One region of the Pantoea sp. Ae19-2 genome, then DNA from elsewhere that is predicted to be linked to it. Evidence: riboswitches for the same ligand, from Rfam matches in the RefSeq annotation. Region 1 holds a riboswitch; each other region holds the start of a gene.
The links. A riboswitch is a leader RNA that binds a small molecule or an ion and turns the genes downstream of it on or off. The one in region 1 is predicted to bind thiamine pyrophosphate.
Positions count from the first base shown of each region.

Region 2: linked by a shared signal. The riboswitch ahead of thiC (phosphomethylpyrimidine synthase ThiC) and the one ahead of thiB (thiamine ABC transporter substrate binding subunit) in region 1 are both predicted to bind thiamine pyrophosphate.
Region 3: linked by a shared signal. The riboswitch ahead of AAIE03_RS22090 (FAD-dependent oxidoreductase) and the one ahead of thiB (thiamine ABC transporter substrate binding subunit) in region 1 are both predicted to bind thiamine pyrophosphate.
Region 4: linked by a shared signal. The riboswitch ahead of thiM (hydroxyethylthiazole kinase) and the one ahead of thiB (thiamine ABC transporter substrate binding subunit) in region 1 are both predicted to bind thiamine pyrophosphate.

Region 1 is NZ_JBCHWE010000001.1:3,115,906-3,120,923, forward strand. It holds gene AAIE03_RS14460 (MFS transporter) at 1-811, opposite strand, end outside; gene sgrR (HTH-type transcriptional regulator SgrR) at 1,067-2,728, shown strand; TPP riboswitch at 2,764-2,868, shown strand; gene thiB (thiamine ABC transporter substrate binding subunit) at 2,912-3,898, shown strand; gene thiP (thiamine/thiamine pyrophosphate ABC transporter permease ThiP) at 3,874-5,018, shown strand, end outside.
Region 2 is NZ_JBCHWE010000001.1:3,690,425-3,695,442, forward strand. It holds gene hemE (uroporphyrinogen decarboxylase) at 1-170, opposite strand, end outside; gene nudC (NAD(+) diphosphatase) at 211-981, opposite strand; gene AAIE03_RS16955 (Rsd/AlgQ family anti-sigma factor) at 1,179-1,682, shown strand; TPP riboswitch at 1,863-1,961, shown strand; gene thiC (phosphomethylpyrimidine synthase ThiC) at 2,047-3,969, shown strand; gene thiE (thiamine phosphate synthase) at 3,970-4,602, shown strand; gene AAIE03_RS16970 (aminotransferase-like domain-containing protein) at 4,717-5,018, opposite strand, start outside.
Region 3 is NZ_JBCHWE010000002.1:327,790-332,807, reverse strand. It holds gene AAIE03_RS22110 (ABC transporter ATP-binding protein) at 1-863, shown strand, start outside; gene AAIE03_RS22105 (helix-turn-helix domain-containing protein) at 886-1,434, opposite strand; gene AAIE03_RS22100 (AzlC family ABC transporter permease) at 1,529-2,200, shown strand; gene AAIE03_RS22095 (AzlD domain-containing protein) at 2,197-2,517, shown strand; TPP riboswitch at 2,576-2,695, shown strand; gene AAIE03_RS22090 (FAD-dependent oxidoreductase) at 2,834-3,766, shown strand; gene thiS (sulfur carrier protein ThiS) at 3,763-3,960, shown strand; gene AAIE03_RS22080 (thiazole synthase) at 3,963-4,721, shown strand; gene AAIE03_RS22075 (HesA/MoeB/ThiF family protein) at 4,731-5,018, shown strand, end outside.
Region 4 is NZ_JBCHWE010000001.1:966,862-971,879, reverse strand. It holds gene AAIE03_RS04550 (mannitol dehydrogenase family protein) at 1-476, shown strand, start outside; gene AAIE03_RS04545 (GntR family transcriptional regulator) at 520-1,206, shown strand; gene thiD (bifunctional hydroxymethylpyrimidine kinase/phosphomethylpyrimidine kinase) at 1,241-2,041, opposite strand; gene thiM (hydroxyethylthiazole kinase) at 2,028-2,870, opposite strand; TPP riboswitch at 2,860-2,956, opposite strand; gene AAIE03_RS04530 (lysozyme inhibitor LprI family protein) at 3,108-4,178, shown strand; gene AAIE03_RS04525 (hypothetical protein) at 4,268-4,672, shown strand.

The DNA of each region.
Region 1 (5,018 bases):
CCAGGATCATGACCGGGATTTCCAACCCGGCGGCCGTGCCCATTAAGAGACCGGCAAGCTTTTCGGGCAGGCCCAGATCGTTGCTGATCCACAGCGGCATATCGATAATGTACATGGTGTTACAGGTCCACATCAGCGTTGATGCGGCAAACAAAATGCGCACGTCACGAATCCGCCAGCCGCTCAGGGGGATCCCGCCCGACTGCATCAGGGAAGCCGCACGCGGCACCGAGGGCACGGTAAACCAGATCAGCAGGAAACAGAGAAAAAACAAGCCGGCCGCCACGCTGAACAGCGTAACGAAACCAAAATTCAGCGCCAGCGCAAACGACAGCGGTGGCCCAATCACCCACGCCAGCGACACCTGAGCGCGCATAATGGAACTGAACATCACCACTTCGCGCGAGGAACTGTCGGCATATTCTCGCGCCAGCGCAAAGAGCTGCGGCATGGCGACGTTCGCCAGCGACGATAACAGCACGCCCAGCGTTATCAGCGTCAGGTAATGGCGGGTAAACGCGAACAGTATGGCGTTTGCCAGGGCAAGGATACAGCACACTAAGATGATATTCCGCCGATCGCCAACGCTGTCGGAGCGCTTTGCGATCATCATGCTGACCACAATGCCGGCGATGGCATTGATGGTAAAAAACAGCCCGACCCACAGCGGTGGCACCTGCACTTCTCGCGATAAAAACAGGCTCAGCGTCGGTGCCTGCAGCGCACCGGCCACGCCGAGGATAAAGGCGGTCACCATAAAAGCCAAAAAGACCGGATTGAAACGGCGCGAGAACGATAACAAAGATTTCATGCCTTATCCCTGACAGAACAACGGGAGAAACGGGAACAATGGAACCCCGACCCAAACCTACAACGTAAAAAAAACCAGCAGAATAACCCTGCTGGCGAAATCGTAACACACTACTCAGAAGGGACAGACATCGCTGCCAGTCCATGTCAGAGCGCCATTCATTACTGAATGCCTCCCGCTCTTCCAATACAGGAAAGATTGCCTCTAAAATGGGGTAAGAAAAACAGAGCACCTTTATCAGGGAGTTCCTCTTTTATGTCGTCATCACGTCTGAAGCAGCAGTTCATTCGTCTGTGGCAAAATTGCCAGGGACAACCACAGGAAACAACCCTGGGCGAACTGGCTGATTTGCTGCACTGTTCGCGTCGCCATATGCGAAACCTGCTCAACAGAATGCAAGCGGCTGGCTGGCTCACCTGGCAGGCCGAAGCCGGACGGGGCAAACGTTCCCTGATGACCTTCTGCTACACCGGGCTGGCGCTGCAGCAGCAGCGTGCCGAAGATCTTCTGGAGCAGGATCGTATCGATCAGTTAGTCCAGCTGGTGGGGGATAAAGATCAGGTCAGACAGATGATCAGCGCCCACCTGGGGCGGAGCTTCCGCCAGGGCAAACATATTTTGCGCGTCCTCTATTATCGCCCTCTGCTGAATCTGTTACCCGGTTCGCCCCTGCGCCGTTCGGAAACCCATATTGCCCGCCAGATCTTTAGCGGCCTGACGCGCATAAATGAGGAACAGGGGGAAATCGAGGCCGATATCGCCCATCACTGGCAGCAAACATCCGATCTCCACTGGCGCTTTTATTTACGCCCTGCCATTCGTTTTCATCATGGCCGGGAGCTGGACATGGCCGATGTGATCGCAAGCCTGGAACGCCTGCGTCAGTATCCCCTGTTTTCTCATATCCAACGGCTCGACTCACCGGCCCCCTGGACCCTGGATATCTATCTGGATCAGCCCGACAGCTGGCTGCCCTGGCTGCTGGGCAGCGTCAGCGCCATGATTCTGCCACGGGAATGGCCTGAAATTCGCGATTTTGCCCGTCAACCTGTGGGAACAGGTCCTTATCGGGTCGTCCGTAATCAGCACAGCCAGTTGAAGATAGAAGCGTTTGACGACTACTTTGGCTATCGCGCGCTGATCGATGATGTGTCGGTGTGGGTACTGCCAGAGATCAGTGACGAGCTGGTTTATGCAGGGGTTCGCCTGCAGGGCGAAAAAGCCGATGAGAAACAGGAAGAGAGCCGGCTTGAAGAAGGCTGCTACTATTTACTGTTCGATCAGCGTTCAGAAAAAATGGCCGACCGAGACATTCGACGCTGGCTCAGCGACCTGCTTAACCCGATTGCACTCCTCAATAATGCGGGCAGGGGTTATCAGCGCTACTGGTTCCCGGCTTACGGCCTGCTACCCCGCTGGCACCATCGCCGCGATCTGACCCCAGTGGACAAACCGGCGGGCCTCACGAGCCTGACGTTAACCTGGTATAACCAGCATATTGAGCATGTCAGTATTACGGATGCCTTACGTCCGTTGCTGGCAGAACAGGGCGTTACGTTGAACACCCGGGAAGTCAGTTACGAAAGCTGGCATCAGGGCGAAGGCGAGAGTGATATCTGGCTGGGCAGCGTCAATTTTACCCTGCCCCTCGAATATTCCCTGTTTGCCCTGTTATACGAAACGCCGTTGATGCAGCACTGTCTGCCTGTTAACTGGCAGCAGGATGCCACGCGCTGGCGTGAAAAAACGCTCTCCCTCGCTGAATGGGGTAAATATCTGGTGGAAAATAGCTGGCTTCATCCGCTGTTTCATCACTGGCTGCTGCTGGAGGGCCAGCGCAGTATGCGCGGCGTGCGGATGAATACATTGGGCTGGTTTGATTTTAAATCCGCCTGGTTTGCCCCGCCTACGCTGTGAGCCTTTCCCCTTGCGCATTTAATGACTAGAATGTGGCGTTCTCAACGGGGTGCCCCTTTCCACAGTGTCAGGGCGCTGAGAAATACCCGTCGAACCTGAATCGGTTAATACCGACGTAGGGATTTGAGAGGTTGTTTTGCTCAGATCCTTTGCGACTCAACCCTGCCGCCCTAGGAGCGCAAAGTGTTAAAAAACGTCCTGCCCGTGCTGCTGTTACTCTCTGCCCCGGTCTTTGCGGCCAAACCTGTCCTGACGGTTTACACCTACGACGCCTTTTCCGCTGACTGGGGGCCGGGTCCGGCCGTCAAAAAAGCCTTTGAAGCCCAGTGCGGTTGCGAGCTGAAATTTGTCGCGCTGGAAGACGGTGTTTCGCTGCTGAACCGTGTACGTATGGAAGGCAAGAACACAAAGGCCGATGTGGTACTAGGCCTGGATAACAACCTTCTGCAGGCCGCGCAGCAAACCGGCCTGTTTGCCAAAAGCGACGTGGATACCCGTGAGCTGCAGGTGCCCGGCGGCTGGATGGACACCACCTTTGTGCCGTTCGATTACGGTTATTTCGCATTCGTGTACAACAAAAACACACTAAAAAATCCCCCTACAAGCCTGAAAGAACTGGTCGAAAGCCCAGAGAAATGGCGCGTGATTTATGAAGATCCTCGCACCAGCACGCCAGGCCTTGGCCTGCTGCTGTGGATGCAAAAGGTTTACGGGGACAACGCGCCTGAGGCCTGGCAAAAGCTGGCGAAGAAAACCGTCACGGTCACCAAAGGCTGGAGTGAAGCCTACGGCCTGTTTCTTAAAGGCGAGAGCGATCTGGTGCTGAGCTATACCACGTCACCGGCTTATCACATCATTGAAGAGAAAAAAGATAACTATGCTGCGGCATCCTTCGCCGAAGGCAACTATCTGCAGGTTGAGGTGGCCGCCCGACTGGCGAACAGCAAGCAGCCCAAACTGGCAGAACAGTTTATGCAATTCATGGTTACGCCAGCCTTTCAGAACACCATCCCTACCGGGAACTGGATGTATCCGGTGATCAAAACTGACCTGCCCGCCGGATTTGCCTCGCTCAGCGTGCCGAAGACAACATTGCAGTTTTCACCGGAAGAGGTTGCCAGCCACCGTTCGCAATGGGTTAGCCAATGGCAACGCGCCGTCAGCCGTTAATCCCTTTCTGGCTGATTCCGGGTTCGCTCGCCACGCTGCTGCTCTGCAGCGTGGCGCTGCTGGCCTTCACAGCACTGTGGATGGCGGCGCCAGCGACCGACTGGCGGTCTGTCCTGCAGGATACGTATCTGCATCATGTTATTGGCTTTTCGTTTAAGCAGGCGCTGCTTTCCGCCCTGCTCTCCTTGCTGCCGGCCATTCCACTGTCCCGAGCCCTTTATCGGCGGCGCTTTCCCGGACGTCAGGTGTTGCTGCGCCTGTGCGCCATGACGCTGGTTCTGCCCGTGCTGGTGGCCGTATTCGGCCTGCTCACCGTCTATGGTCGGGTGGGCTGGCTGGCGCAGCTTTGCGCCTGGCTTGGCGTGGACTATCACTTCTCGCCTTACGGGCTTCAGGGAATTTTACTGGCCCATGTGTTTTTCAACCTGCCGCTGGCCACGCGCCTGATGCTGCAGGCGCTGGAAAGCATTCCTGCCGAACAGCGTCAGCTTGCTGCCCAACTGAACATACGTGGCTGGCATCATTTCCGGCTGCTTGAATGGCCCTGGCTGCGCCGCCAGCTCCTGCCCACCGGGGCATTAATCTTTATGCTCTGTTTTGCCAGTTTTGCCACCGTGCTATCGCTGGGTGGCGGGCCGCAGGCGACCACCATCGAACTGGCCATCTTCCAGGCGCTAAGCTATGACTACGATCCGGGCCGCGCGGCGCTCCTGGCGCTGATTCAGCTCAGCTGCTGCCTGGTGCTGGTGCTCCTCAGCCAGCGCTTCAGCAACGCCATTCCGGCGGGTAGCCCGCAACTGAACGGCTGGCGCGATCCTCAGGATTCCACGCTGGCCCGCGTCAGCGACGCCGCCATCATCTTTTTCGCCCTGCTGCTGCTGCTGCCGCCGCTGCTGGCGGTGATCGTAAATGGTCTGGATAGCGGGCTTCGGGGCGCGTTACAGCAACCGGCGTTATGGCAGGCAACGTTGACCTCGTTACGTATCGCGCTCGGCGCCGGCGTGCTGTGTCTGGTCCTGACCACCATGCTGTTGTGGAGCAGCCGGGAGCTGCGCCTGCGGCAGCATACACTCGCCGCACAGATCATGGACACCAGCGGCATGCTGATTTTGGCAATGCC
Region 2 (5,018 bases), 570 kb from region 1:
CAGGCCAGTTCGGCATTTTTGCACAGCGACATAAAATCGCCTGCCTGGGCGCGCGTCGCTTTATATTCCGGCAAATAACGCCCGGCTTGCCGCATCATCCATACGGGGGTGACATCTACAGGCTGGCGTAACAGGGCGCGCAAATAACGGTCGTTCTTCAGTTCACTCATCTCAGGACTCTCTCGGTATCAAGCGAGTAGTGTAGCACTCTCACGCCTCAGCGCGGCAGAGGGCCACCGTATCTTCAATTAATCGACGGGCGACGGTACCGGGCGGCGGCAGTAAAGGCAGCGCATCAAAGCGGAACCATCCGGCGTCCAGCAGCTCTTTGCCGTCATGTTGTAACTCGCCGCCATCATATTCCGCCATAAACGCCATCATCAGAGACTGCGGGAAAGGCCAGGGCTGCGAGGTAACATAGCGGACATTCTTCACACGCACGTTGCTCTCTTCCATTACCTCGCGCGCGACGGCCTGTTCAATGGTTTCGCCGACTTCGACGAAACCGGCCAGCACAGTGTAAATGTTATTACGCTGGCGCGCATGGTTAGCCAACAGGATCTCGTCCCCCCGGCGAATGGCGACGATAATGCAGGGCGCAATCTGTGGATAGTAGCGTTCACGGCAGTGGCTGCACAGGCAGGCAAATTCACGCTTGCTGGCGTGCATCTCATGGCCGCAGTAGCCACACCAGCGGTGAGAGCGATAAAATTCGGCCAGCTGTACACCGCGCCCTGCCAACTGAAACAGTCCCGGATCTTCGTTAAGTAACTGCCGCAAAGACAGCATATCCTCCGAACGTGTTTCGCAAATCAGCCAGACATTCTCCCCCTGCCATTCGCCAATTACGCGCCCCTGATGACCCGTCAGGCCAAAATGCTGCGCATTACCGTGAGGCAGGTCTCCTTGCGGTAACCAAATTTTTTGTTCACTGCTGACAATCCACCATCCAGCGTCTACGCTTGAAATTTCGCATTGCATTTATTTCGTCATCCTTAGCGTCAACCCGCACGCTGAAGTCCCGATGTTAAGTGTGTAGATGAACAACTATACCCAAATAATTCTGGTTGCAAGACGGCAACACGCTTATTTCTCCCCGGCAGGCTCGTGGAAAACAAGCGCACTTGACGCATCGCTAATCTGAAATATGAAGGTGCATAACTCATACGGAGTTAACTATGCTCAACCAGTTAGACGTTCTGACCAAACGCGTAGGTGGCAGTAATGAACTGGTCGATTCATGGCTGGCCGCTCGCCGCCAGTTACTGGTTTCTTATTACCATTTGGTCGGTATCAAGCCAAAGAAAGAGGCACTGACGCGTCTGGATGAACAGGCACTTGATAACTTTTGCCATAATCTGGTCGATTACCTTTCATCCGGCCACTTCAGCCTCTATCAACGCCTGATCGGAGAAATGGACGGTACCAGTCCGCTGTTGGCAGCAACGCAGATTTATCCCTCGCTGGAAGCCAACACCGAACAACTGATGAAGCTGTATGACGGACACCTGCAGCAGGCGATTGATGACGATAACTACGTCACCTTTCAGAATGCGCTATCGGAGGTCGGAGAAGCCCTGGAAGGACGCTTTACGCTTGAGGACAAACTCATCCAGATGGCATGGGATAATCACCTGACCCCGCCCGTGGCTAACGACAGCGAAATTGCCCGCCCCGCCTAAAACCTAATCGATTGTAAAAGACTTGTGATTAGCCAAAAGCCCCCTTATGCTGAGTGGGCTTTACGTTTAACGCCGAACGTAGTCGGTGTTTACGGTTGATACGTCATCTACGGGCGCTGTTCATGCTATACCTTTTTCCGGGGTGAAGCCGAGCGGGCGCCGTAGCGAAATCGTTGAAACCTCATCTTGTCGGAGTGCCTAAGGGCTGAGACCGTTAATTCGGGATCCGCGGAACCTGATCAGGTTAGAACCTGCGAAGGGAACAAGAGTAAATTTATACGGTACGCCACCGAATGGTGTCAGCAGTGCCGTTACTCCTTCCGAACTCCGGACAAGCAACCTTCCCTCTTACTGGAATATTGCTATGTCTACTGCTAAAACGACCCGTCGCGAACAACGTGCTCAGGCACAGGAATTCATTGACTCTCTTCAGGGCGGCAGCGCCTTCCCTAATTCAAAACGTATCTGGCTTACCGGCAGCCGCGATGATATCCGTGTCCCAATGCGGGAAATTCAACTCAGCCCTACCCTGACCAGCGGCAGTAAAGAAGCGCCGGTTTATGAGGAGAATGAGCCCGTTCCGGTTTACGATACGGCCGGTGCCTATGGCGATCCCGCCGCACAAATCGACGTGCATCGGGGGCTGGATAAACTGCGGGCGCGCTGGATTGAAGAGCGGAATGACAGCGAAAATCTGGTGCAAATCAGCTCTGCCTACACGCAACAGCGGCTGGCCGATGACGGCCTGGATCACTTACGTTTTGAACACCTGCCCACACCACGCCGTGCAAAGGCAGGCCACTGCGTTACCCAGCTCCATTATGCTCGTCGGGGCATAATTACGCCGGAGATGGAGTTTATCGCGCTGCGGGAAAATATGGGCCGGGAACGCATCCGCGGCGAGGTGCTGCTGCAGCAGCATCCGGGGCACAGCTTTGGCGCCCATCTGCCAGAAAATATTACCCCTGAGTTTGTGCGTCAGGAAGTGGCTGCCGGGCGCGCTATTATTCCGGCAAATATTAACCATCCCGAATCCGAACCCATGATCATCGGGCGTAACTTTCTGGTGAAAGTGAATGCCAATATCGGCAACTCAGCCGTGACCTCCTCGATTGAAGAAGAGGTTGAAAAGCTGGTGTGGTCAACGCGTTGGGGCGCCGATACCGTCATGGATCTTTCCACCGGCCGCTATATCCACGAAACCCGTGAATGGATTTTGCGTAACAGCCCGGTGCCTATCGGTACGGTACCGATCTATCAGGCGCTTGAGAAAGTTAACGGTGTGGCAGAAGATCTGAACTGGGAAATTTTCCGCGACACATTGCTGGAACAGGCCGAGCAGGGTGTGGATTATTTTACGATTCATGCAGGCGTGCTGCTGCGCTACGTGCCCATGACCGCGAAGCGCCTGACTGGGATTGTCTCGCGTGGTGGTTCCATTATGGCGAAGTGGTGCCTGTCGCATCACAGAGAGAGCTTCCTGTATGAGCACTTCCGCGACATCTGTGAAATTTGTGCGGCCTACGACATCTCATTATCACTGGGTGACGGCCTGCGTCCGGGATCGATTCAGGATGCCAATGACGAAGCGCAGTTTGCGGAACTGCACACCTTAGGTGAGCTGACGAAAATTGCCTGGGAATACGACGTGCAGGTGATGATTGAGGGCCCCGGCCATATTCCCATGCAAATGATCCGTCGCAACATGACCGAACAACTGGAACATTGCCATGAAGCGCCGTTTTACACTCTGGGCCCCCTCACCACTGATATTGCTCCGGGTTACGATCACTTTACCTCCGGCATTGGTGCCGCGATGATTGGCTGGTTCGGCTGCGCCATGCTGTGCTACGTCACGCCCAAAGAGCATTTAGGTCTGCCAAACAAGGAAGATGTTAAACAGGGCTTAATCACGTACAAGATCGCCGCGCACGCAGCCGATCTGGCCAAGGGTCATCCGGGCGCGCAGATCCGCGACAATGCGATGTCCAAAGCACGTTTTGAGTTTCGCTGGGAAGACCAGTTTAATCTTGCACTGGATCCGCATACGGCCCGGGCTTACCACGATGAAACCCTGCCGCAGGAGTCCGGTAAGGTGGCCCACTTCTGCTCTATGTGCGGCCCCAAATTTTGCTCAATGAAAATTACCCAGGAAGTGCGTGACTACGCCGCAAGGCAGGAAGCCGAAGCCCAGGCGATTGAGGTGGGGATGGCGAAAATGTCTGATCATTTTCGTGAGCGCGGCGGTGAGCTGTATCACCCTGCGACCGCAATAAAGGAGGAATAAATGGACGCCTTTCCCGCAACCGCATCACGTCTGGGGCTCTATCCGGTCGTTGACAGCGTGGAATGGATAGAGCGCCTGCTGGAAGCCGGTGTGCGAACCCTTCAGCTTCGGATCAAGGATCAGCCGGACGAGGTGGTTGAACCCATGATTATTCGGGCTATCGCCGCAGGTAAGCGCTATCAGGCACGTCTGTTTATCAATGATTACTGGCAACTGGCGATTAAACATCAGGCCTATGGCGTCCATCTGGGTCAGGAAGATTTAGAGGTCGCTAACCTGCAGCAGATCCTGCACGCAGGCTTGCGGCTGGGACTTTCAACTCATGATGATGCAGAGCTGGATCGGGCGCTGGCACTGCGCCCTTCCTATGTGGCGCTGGGGCACATCTTCCCCACCCAGACGAAGGCCATGCCCTCTTCCCCGCAGGGCGTAGCTGAACTTAAGCGCCATTTGGCCCGGCTGCACGGCATCTCAACAGTCGCGATCGGAGGCATCAGTATTGATCGTGCGCCAGAGGTACTGGCCACCGGGGTGGGCAGTATTGCGGTGGTGAGCGCGATTACTCAGGCAGAAGACTGGCAGGAGGCCACGCGTGTTCTGCTGCGGCTTGCCGAACCCGAAACGGCGTACTAACGCGCGTCAGCGCCCAGAAATACCTGCAGCCTGTGCAAAAGGCTGTTAAAGAGTGGAAAGCCGCGCACGGCAATGAGTATTACGGCTGGCGCGGTTTTTTTATGCTCAGTAAAGTCACAGGTGTCCGGCCGGAATGGCCGGACCAGGGCCAGTTCCCTCCTCTTTCTGGCCCTGCTCCTCAACCACAGGTACAGAGGTATGTGCCCTTGGCCGATCGTGGACACATGCCGCTATCGCCTGCTCAACGGCGCTGCCCGTTATCGCCAGTGCCCGTTCAACTTTATCGCTGGCAGGCAAGGCATAGTTCAGGCGCAGGCAGTTGCGATATTTGCCCGAGGCGGAAAACAGCGAACCTACAGCAATCTGTATCCCGGACTCCCGCAGCGTATTGTTAAGTTGCACGGCGTCAAAGGCTT
Region 3 (5,018 bases), on a different contig from region 1:
CGGTGTCTCAGGGTGAAACCTTGCTGACGATCACGCACGACATTGCACTGGCCCGACAGTTAGGTGGTGAGGTCATGGTGATGCATAAAGGCAAAGTCGTTGAGCAGGGCAGCGCCGGGCAGGTGTTATACCGTCCACAAGCGCCTTACACCCAACTGCTGTTGGCGGCCGATCCTGAGGCCTGGGCGCCAGGATCGCGAGTACCCTGTGATGAAACCATCGTGTTACAGACAGAGGGCCTTTATCTGAAACGGTCAGGGAAGCAACTGTTTCACAATGCCTCGCTAATCTTCCGGGCCGGCGAAATCGTGGGGCTTTACGGCGAAAGCGGCTGCGGTAAAAGTAGCCTGGGGGATACGCTATGCGGTTTGATAATGCCCGATGCGGGCAAGATCGTGCGTCCAGGGGCTGCCAGTAGGTTACGTTATCAAAAACTTTATCAGGATCCCTCAGCCATATTTCCACCTGACATCGCGATGGTCAGGGTTATCGATGATGTGCTGCGGCTGCACCACGCCACGGTGAAGCGACGTGATGAACTGATGGCACAACTGGGATTAGCGCACGCGTTGCTGAACCGTCCGGCTTCGGGTTTGTCAGGCGGCGAGCTTCAGCGCTTTTCACTGCTCAGGGTGATGTTACTGGACCCTGTGTTTTTATTTGCGGATGAGCCGACGTCGCGCCTGGATCCTGTCGTTCAGCAGCAGACGCTGGCGTTGATTAGCGAACTGGCAACACAGCAACGCTGCGCCATTTTGCTGGTCAGCCACGATCTCGCCTTACTGGAGAAAAGCGCGCATCGTGTTATCTCACTGGCTTCCCTCAGCCAGAGCGCCGCAATAGCCCAGGAAGTCTGTATTTAACCGAAGGCAGGGAAACCTGCCTTCACACATGCTCCATGACCAGCACAGCCAGCGTATCTGGCTCAAGCGCACGAAAAATATGCTCAGTGTCGCCCGGGTAGCTGATGTAATCGCCTACCTCAAGCTCAACGGGTGAATCAACCGGCCCAACCTCTGCGCGCCCTTGCGTCAAAATTAAATGTTCGATGGTATTCGGTGAATGCGGCTGTGAGCAGCGTTCGCTGCCGGGCTGTATGTGCAGAAGATAGATATCCCGTCGTGCGCCCGGTGGACAGGTTGCCAGTAAGACGGCTTTGTAATCAGCCTGCTCAGCAGCCACCGTGGGGCCTTCTCCGCGGCGAATAACCTGTAACCGGTTCGTTTCCGGCTCCATCAGGCGTGCAAATGGAATATTGAGCGCGACACACAGCGACCACAACGTCTCAATACCCGGATTGCCGTTACCGGCTTCAAGCTGAGACAGGGTCGATTTTGCAATCCCCGCCCGGCGAGCAACTTCAGCCAGCGTCAGGCCGGCACGCTGGCGTTCTCTTACTAAACCTCGGGCAATGATATCAATGGGCGTGCTCATCACTTTTCCTGTTCGTTAAAATGAACGTATCGTTCGTCTTGTAATACATATCCGATGTTCATTATAATGGATTTATCGTTCGTTATGGGATTCGATGTTGATGCTGGCAAAAAAATTCACGCTGGATAAAGGCGTTATAAAAGCAATTTTTCTGGTCTGTATCGCAGATGGCATTGTCGGCCTGTCTTACGGGTCGCTCGCCACTGCTGATGGCTTTCCGTTTTGGGTACCGCTGGCGTTATCAACGCTGGTGCTGGCTGGCGCATCGGAATTCTTATTTATTGGCATCGTTGCCGGCGGTGGCAGTCCTTTAACCGCTGCCGCGGCAGGTTTGCTGGTCAACGCCCGCCATCTTCCCTTTGGCATTGCGGTTAAAGACTTAGTGGGCAGAGGCTGGCGGGGGGCGCTCGGCTGTCACATTATGAACGATGAAAGTGTGGTGTTCGGCATCTCTCAGCCGCAGCTGGCTCAACGCCGCAGTGCGTTTTGGCTGTGCGGCATCGGTATCGGATTGATCTGGCCGTTCACCGTCATGCTCGGGGCCGCGATTGGCCAGTTTATCCCGAATATTTCCGTTATCGGTCTGGATGCCGTGTTTCCCGCCATTCTTATCGCACTCATCTTCCCGGCGTTACGCAAACCCCGAACCCGCATTCCTGCGGCTACCGGCGCCGTGCTGTCGCTGGCGGTCACGCCATTTGTTCCAGCAGGGATGCCTGTTCTGTTTTCGTTGTTAGGGCTGCTTACGTGGAGATCGCGCAAATGAATCATCCGATGATAATTGCAGGCATTGCCTTGCTGTCTGCCGGAACCTATGCCATTCGTTATGCGGGCGTCAAACTGGGTAACCGGTTGCCTGTCAGTGAGCGCACGCAAAATGTGTTATCCGATGCGGCCACGGTACTGTTACTGGCCGTTGCAGCCACCACCACGTTGTTCGAAGGTCAGCATTTTGCCGGGATGGCAAGGCTGCTGGGCGTGTCGTTTGCCATTTTTCTCGCCTGGCGCAGGGCGCCGCTGATCGTCATCATTTTGGGCGCAGCCTGTATGACCGCTCTGCTGCGTTACCTGAATGTGCCTTAGTCGCTAACGACAAATTGCTGCATCAGCCTTGACGTAAGGCGCGGCTTAAAATAAAACTAGAACCCGTCAGGGGAGTCTCGCCAAAGAGACTGAGAGGCTAATAGCGCAATGCGCGGCTTAGCGACCCTTAGAACCTGACCCAGTTGATACTGGCGTAGGAAGACGGGTATCTTTGCCACAGGCAGATACTTGCCGCAGAGTCTGCTTTTGCCGGGCTCATGCTTTTTCCCTTCTTGTATCACGGGTCTCTGACTGTTAACAGAGAGGCCAAAGTGAAAATCCTGTTTCTGATGTTACCCTGTCAGGTTGGCTGGCAATGAGCCGCTGGTCAGTGCTCGGCAGCGGCGTGTCCGGATTGTGTATCGCCACGCTACTGGCGGAGCAGGGTGAACCTGTCGAAATCATTACCTTACCGGACTGCCGCGCGGCATCGCACTGGGCTGGCGGTATGCTGGCGCCCTGGTGCGAAGCGGAAAGTGCGCCACAGCAGGTCGTTGACTGGGGTCAGTATGCTGCGGCATGGTGGTCGGCCCGGGTCAGCGGCGTGGAACAGCAGGGTACCCTGGTGATTGCGCCCCCGCGCGACAGTGCTGAGTTAACGCGTTTCGCTAACATGACCTCATCACATCAGTGGGTGACGCCAGCAGAGATTGAACCTGCGCTGGAAGACCGTTTTGCCCGTGGCTTGTTCTTTGCCGCAGAAGGTCATCTTGATCCCCGGCTGGCAATGCAACAATTACAAACGCGTTTACTGAATGCGGGTGTCCGGTTTCACCCGGGTAAACCCAGCGGGAAAATTATCGATTGCCGGGGTATTCATGCCCGGCAATCCCAACCGGAATTGCGTGCCGTGCGCGGTGAAATGGTTATTCTCCACACCGACGAAATAACGTTTTCCCGTCCTGTTCGCCTGCTGCACCCGCGTTTTCCCTGTTATCTGGTGCCCAGGGCTCAGGGGCATTTTATGCTGGGCGCGACCATGGTCGAAAGCCAGGATGACAGCCCAATCAGCGCGCGCGCTATGATGGAACTGTTAAGCGCAGCCTACAGCATCCATCCTGCCCTCGCCGAAGCACGCATTATTGAAAGCGGCACAGGTCTGCGTCCGGCTTACCGCCACAATCTGCCCGAAGTGCGTTATGAAAATGGCATTTTTTCCATTAACGGCATGTACCGTCACGGCTTCCTGCTGGCCCCGATGATGGCCGAGAAGCTTATGCAACAACTGACGTCCGAGGGAGTGCGATGAAAATAGAACTGAACGGCCTTGCTATTGAAACCGAAGCCCGCACGCTGGCTGAATTACTCGTGGAACAACATATCGATGCTGGCTGTGTCGCCAGTGCCGTGAACGGCGAATTTGTTCCCCGGGAGCGCTATTCCTCAGAGCCGCTTGTGGCGGGTTGTCGTCTTGAAGTGTTATCGCCGATGCAGGGAGGCTAACGATGTTTTATGACTTTAGCGGACAGTCACGTTTTTTACTGGGTACTGCAGGTTATCCCTCGCCGGATATTCTGCAACAGGCCGTTGGCGCATCCGGCGCCGAGATTATTACGGTGAGTCTGCGTCGTGAAGGAAGCCAGGGCGGAGCCTTTCGCGATCTCCTGAAAACCTTAAATAAACGCGTTTTACCCAATACCGCAGGCTGCCACACGGTGAAAGAAGCCGTGACGACTGCGCATATGGCGCGGGAATTGTTTGCCACGTCCTGGATCAAGCTTGAGGTGATCGGTCATGCCGATACCTTACAGCCCGATCCCTTTGCCCTCGTCGAAGCAGCACGTATTTTGTGTGCAGAGGGTTTCCACGTTTTCCCTTACACCACAGAAGATCTGATTGTGGGCGAGAAACTGCTGGACGCGGGCTGTGAAGTGCTGATGCCGTGGGGGGCGCCTATCGGCTCAGGCCAGGGATTACGCAATATCGAGGGATTACGGACGATGCGTGCCTGGTTTAAGGACGTTCCACTGATTATTGATGCCGGGATCGGTGCGCCGAGCCAGGCGGCTCAGGCGATGGAATTGGGGTTTGATGCTGTGCTGTTGAATACCGCCGTGGCGAAATCCAGCGATCCGGTTCGCATGGCTGACGCATTTGCGCGCGCCATTGAAGCGGGATATCAGGCACGTCAGGCTGGCATGATGGAGCGTCGCGACATGGCTGCCGCCTCTACGCCCGTTTTCGGGCTGGCGCAATTTCGCTAAGGAGCAGAGATGGCACGTTATCAACGACAGACAATGCTGCCAGAAGTGGGCGAGCAGGGGCAGCAGGCTTTGTCCGCTGCCCGCGTCTTAGTGGTTGGCGCGGGTGGACTGGCTTCCACGTTATTACCGCTCCTGGCGGGCGCTGGCATCGGTTATATCCGGCTCTATGACGACGACGTCGTGGCGCTGCATAACCTGCATCGTCAGACGCTATTTACGACTGCCGATATTGGCGAGCCGAAGGTGTTTTGCGCCCAACGTGCGCTGGCACAGCGTAATCCTGATACGGTGGTTGAA
Region 4 (5,018 bases), 2.1 Mb from region 1:
AGGCACCTACGCTGACCATTCAGGATGTCGATTTATCCGCCTATGCCGATGCGCTTATCGCCCGCTTTGCCAATCGGGCGATTAAGCATCGGACTTATCAGATTGCGACCGACGGGACCCAGAAGCTGCCCCAGCGCTTTCTCGACAGCCTGCGTTGGCATCTGGACCACGGCACGCCATGTCCGTTGCTGCTGCTGGGCATCGCGGCCTGGATGCGCTATGTCAGCGCAGTGGATGAAAAAGGCGAGCCCATTGAGATCCGCGATCCGCTGAACGCGCAACTGGCCACTTGCGTAGCGGAAAGTGATGACGGTGAAGCTCGCGTGCGGGCGTTACTCAACATCAGCAGGGTATTTGGCGACGATCTTGCTAAAAACGATGCGCTGGTGAAACAACTTACCGCCTGTTACCTGCTGCTTGCCGCTCAGGGAGCCCGTGCCAGCGTTCAGCAGGCCATTGCCGGTCCTGAGGTCTGATGCGATCGCCTGATGCCAGGCCGAAGATAAAACGGACAGCGATATGACACTTTCTTACACCATTACCACCAGCGAACCGGTGAATCAGCAGGTTTATCGCTATCTGCGCCGCGATATCGTGACGTGCGTAATTCAGCCGGGCGCACTGCTCTCGGAAAAAGAGGTTTCCGCCCGGTTCAACCTCTCACGTCAGCCGGTGCGGGAAGCCTTTATCAAGCTCGCGGAGGCCGGTCTGGTTCAGATCCTGCCGCAGCGCGGCACCTTTGTGCGCAGGATCTCGGCTAAACGGGTCGAAGATGGTCGTTTCATTCGTGAGGCCGTGGAGATTGCCGTGGTCCGTCGCGCTGCTGAGGAAATCGAAGAGTCAGGGCTGATGGCGCTGGAGCATAACCTGCAACTGCAACGCATCACCGCTGCCCGTGGCGATAGCCAGATGTTCTTAAGCCTGGACGATGAGTTTCATCGCCTCATCGCTGAGAGCATCGGCTGTCCGCTGGCGTGGGAAACGGTTGAAAACATCAAAGCCACCATGGATCGGGTACGCTATTTAACCCTGAATGACGTTGCGCCCGCCGAAACCCTGATAGAACAGCATGATGCTATTTTTGCGGCGCTGAAGGCAAACGATCCCGTCAAGGCTGAGGCGGCGTTGCGCCATCATTTGCAGGCCATGATGTTTTCGATCACCCCAGTCATCAAGCAAAACAGCGCCTGGTTTGAAGAGGATTAACGCCTTGCCAGTCTGCAAGGCGAAACACGATGGGCTACCACCACTGATGGAAATGGTGCACCGGCCCAATCCCGTTGCCCACTTCCAGCGAATCTGCCGCCAGTAATGCCTGCTGCAGCCAGGCTTTCGCTTCACTGATCGTCGCTTCCCAGCTGTCATGCCGGGGACGTAAGGCCGCGAGCGCGGCGGACAGCGTACAGCCGGTGCCGTGCGTATGACGCGTGTTTACCCGTACGCTGCTAAAGCGCTGACGCCCTGCCCGGGTTAGCAGCCAGTCCGGGCTTTCATCACCATCGAGATGACCGCCTTTCATCAGCACTGCCTGGCAACCCAGCGCCAGTAGCGCTTTGCCCTGGGTGAGCATCTCATCTTCATTGAGGGCAACCTGGCATCCCAGCAGTGCAGCGGCTTCGGGCAGGTTTGGCGTAATCAATGAGACCTGTGGCAATAAACGATCTCGCACACAGGCAATCGCATCCGGATTCAGCAGGGCATCGCCGCTTTTAGCCACCATCACCGTATCCAGCACCACAAAGGGAATTTCCCGCCGCTGCAGGCCATGGGCCACCCGCTCGACAATTTCTGTTTCAGACAGCATGCCAATCTTCGCACTGTCGATGCGCACATCATCCAGCACCGAGTCCAATTGGGCGGTCACAAATTCTGGCGCAACACGGTATACCGACTGCACACCGCAGGTATTCTGCGCCACCAGCGCCGTGATCACACTGGTACCGTACGCGCCCAGTGCAGAGAAGGTTTTCAGATCGGCCTGGATACCGGCCCCGCCGCTGGGATCGGTCCCTGCAATCGTCAGGGCATTAATGCGTTTCATCAGGTGCCTCCAGCGTCCAGAGTGCATCCAGGAAAACAGGCGCAAAGCTACCCGGTCCATCTGCATCCTGCGCGGCCTTTTCTCCAGCCAGCGCCATCACCCGACAGGCGCAGGCGATGTTGATCAGTCGGTCACCTGGCAAACAGGCAAAGGCCGCCACCACCGCTGAAAGCGCACAGCCGGTGCCGACCACCCGCGTCATTAACGGCGAGCCGCCCGTAATCGCCCAGGTTCGCTGTCCATCGGTGACATAGTCTACTTCGCCGGTTACGACGACACAGGTATCAAAAGCTTTTGCCAGCTGTTGGGCAGCCTGCAGCGCGGCTTCGGCCGAATGCAGGCTGTCAACACCGCGTCCGCCTTCTGCCTGCTGCGCCAGCGCCAGAATCTCTGAGGCATTGCCGCGAACCACTGCAGGCGACTGCGCGAGTAGCTGCTTGCAAAACGCGGTGCGCAGCGTCAGCGCGCCGACCGCCACCGGATCCAGTGTCCATGGCGTGCCCGCCTGGTTTGCTGCAAGCACCGCAGCCTGCATCGCTTGCTTACGATCGTGGGTTAGCGTACCGACATTGATAAGCAGCGCATCGGCAAGCGCGCTAAACTGCGCCGCTTCGTCAGCGTCGATGACCATGGCCGGAGAGGCATTAAGGGCGAGTAAAACGTTAGCCGTTAGCGTTTGCACCACATCGTTGGTCATACAGTGCACCAGCGGTGACTGACGGCGAAACTGTTGCAGAATGGGCGCGCATTGCGCATCAGAAAGGTGTTGCGGTTGATGTGTCATCAGAGCTCCCAACCGGCGGACAAGAAGGCGAATGCGGTCAGGCATCAGACTTCCCTACGCTGGCATTATCCAGATCAGGTAATACGGGTTTTTCTCAGCCTTCACAAAGAAGGGCACCCCGAGTCGTCAGGTAAATTCACTTTACCCGTCATCAGCATAAGGTTGAGCCACTGGCAAAGCAACCTTGCCCGCATCAAATCAGATCGTTTAATCCGGGTTTATATTCAACACGCCTTCTTGGGCTTATTCTTGAGATAACAATTATTTACTCAGAGTATCCTGATGAAAACTGGCTTCAGCCTGGTCGCATATTTTATAAAACTGGCGTTACTCATGTCAGGATTGATGCTGGCATTTCAGGCGAGTGCCGCCCCCAGTTTTTCATGTGCGCATCCCAGCGCAATCGAAAAGGTGATTTGTCAGAGCCAGACGTTATCGGCAAAAGATCGGTTAATGGCGCATTTTTTTGATCTCGCGAAAAAAAACGCCACGGCCGGACCTTCGGGGCTCATTACCGCACAACGGCAATGGTTAAAAAACCTGACTAAAATGTGTCTCACTGACCCTCAAGAAAAACGCATTGAAGGATACTACGATCAACGGCTTTTTGAACTCGCTGTCATGGTTCTTTATACCCATCATGGCGAAGCCATTAAGCAAATCCGTAAAACAAATCCCGAGTTAGTGAACATATACGAAGCGATTTATCAGTTTACTTCTCTTCCAGCAGGTTCAACCAGGCATAATAAGGTCACCGAACTCATTCGACCCGCTTTCGAAGTAACAGATAACCACATATTCGAAGATAAAATTCCTGATGCAGAAAGCGCAGCAGAAAATACCAACAACTTCGGCATGTTTCTCTGGCTCATTGCCGAAAATAATCCAGAATCACTTATTATCCCCTGCGAGGCATTTTTACGGCATCCACAAAATATCGTCTGGCTGGAACCGCTGGCCGGTGGTGCAATTGACAGCCGAACCCCCATCAGTGACTGCGAACAAACTCAACCCACACTGCCGTTGTTTAAGCAATTTATTCATCTGGCGGAAGATGCCACCCCTGTTAGCACAGGGACCATTCGTTTTACAATTTATGCCATTACACGGGCGGAAATTTCAGCCACGTTAAGTCACAGCATGAAGTTTTTAAAGTCCATCCAATACGGAAAAAATAGCTTATCTGACGACGCACAGCAGTTTATCAAGCAGCATACTGAAGGCTACCAGAATAGCCTTATTGAGCTGACACACTACTACCAACATGCGTTTAACATGCCGGCGGATACGGCGAATAGCGAAGCCAGACGTTCAATCACGATCCTGCTGAATAACATTACCGATGATGAGTAATAAAAAATGCAAAAAGACGATGAAGCGCCATCTAATATCAAAGGCTTAATTAGCTTACCGCTGATTGTGTGATTGCACTCCTGATGATTATGGCTTATACATCTGTGTCTTCTGGTACATTTATCTTTTCTTTAATAGGGGGCACTTTAATATTAATAAGTTGGGCAATGTGGTTAATATGCGAACTTGTTGCATCTATTTGGGAACGCCGTTGGAAAGATGTCGCGAAAGTTATTTCCCTGCCATTCATTTTCGCTGGCTTAGTGTTCCTTTCTCTCACAGAAATTAACTATATCAAGCTCTTTTTTATTTACCCCAGTTATTATCCCCTTTTTGATATTGCACAATACTACACTCATCAGCCAGTCATCATAAAATGGGATGAGTTTAATGAGGGATTTACCGATCTCGTCTATGCACCTGAAGGTCAGTGGCAAGCCGAGTGCATTTTTGACCGCTGTTCAAAAAACGTGATCCCGAGCTTAGTATCGTGACCCAACCGTTGATTGGCCACTTCTATCTTCAGGATACGTTATGGCGTTAACGCCTGTTCAACTGATCAGGGTCGTCATCACCTTATGGTTTCTCTCTGCAAAGCTTTGCGTTGATATGAAAAATTCTCTGCAACCTTTTGCATGATCTGGATCAACTCCCTTCCCTACAAAAAAAGGCTTAATGCTGCGGGCTAAAAATTCTCAAGTAATAGCAGTAGAGTTATTAACACTATTAAGTAATATTTTTCACCATTATTACATCGCCCGGAAATTAACAAGCCTGCCTACAACATCGCAACAATAAATATTCAAATAATATAGTTAAAAATTACCAGAACACTTCATC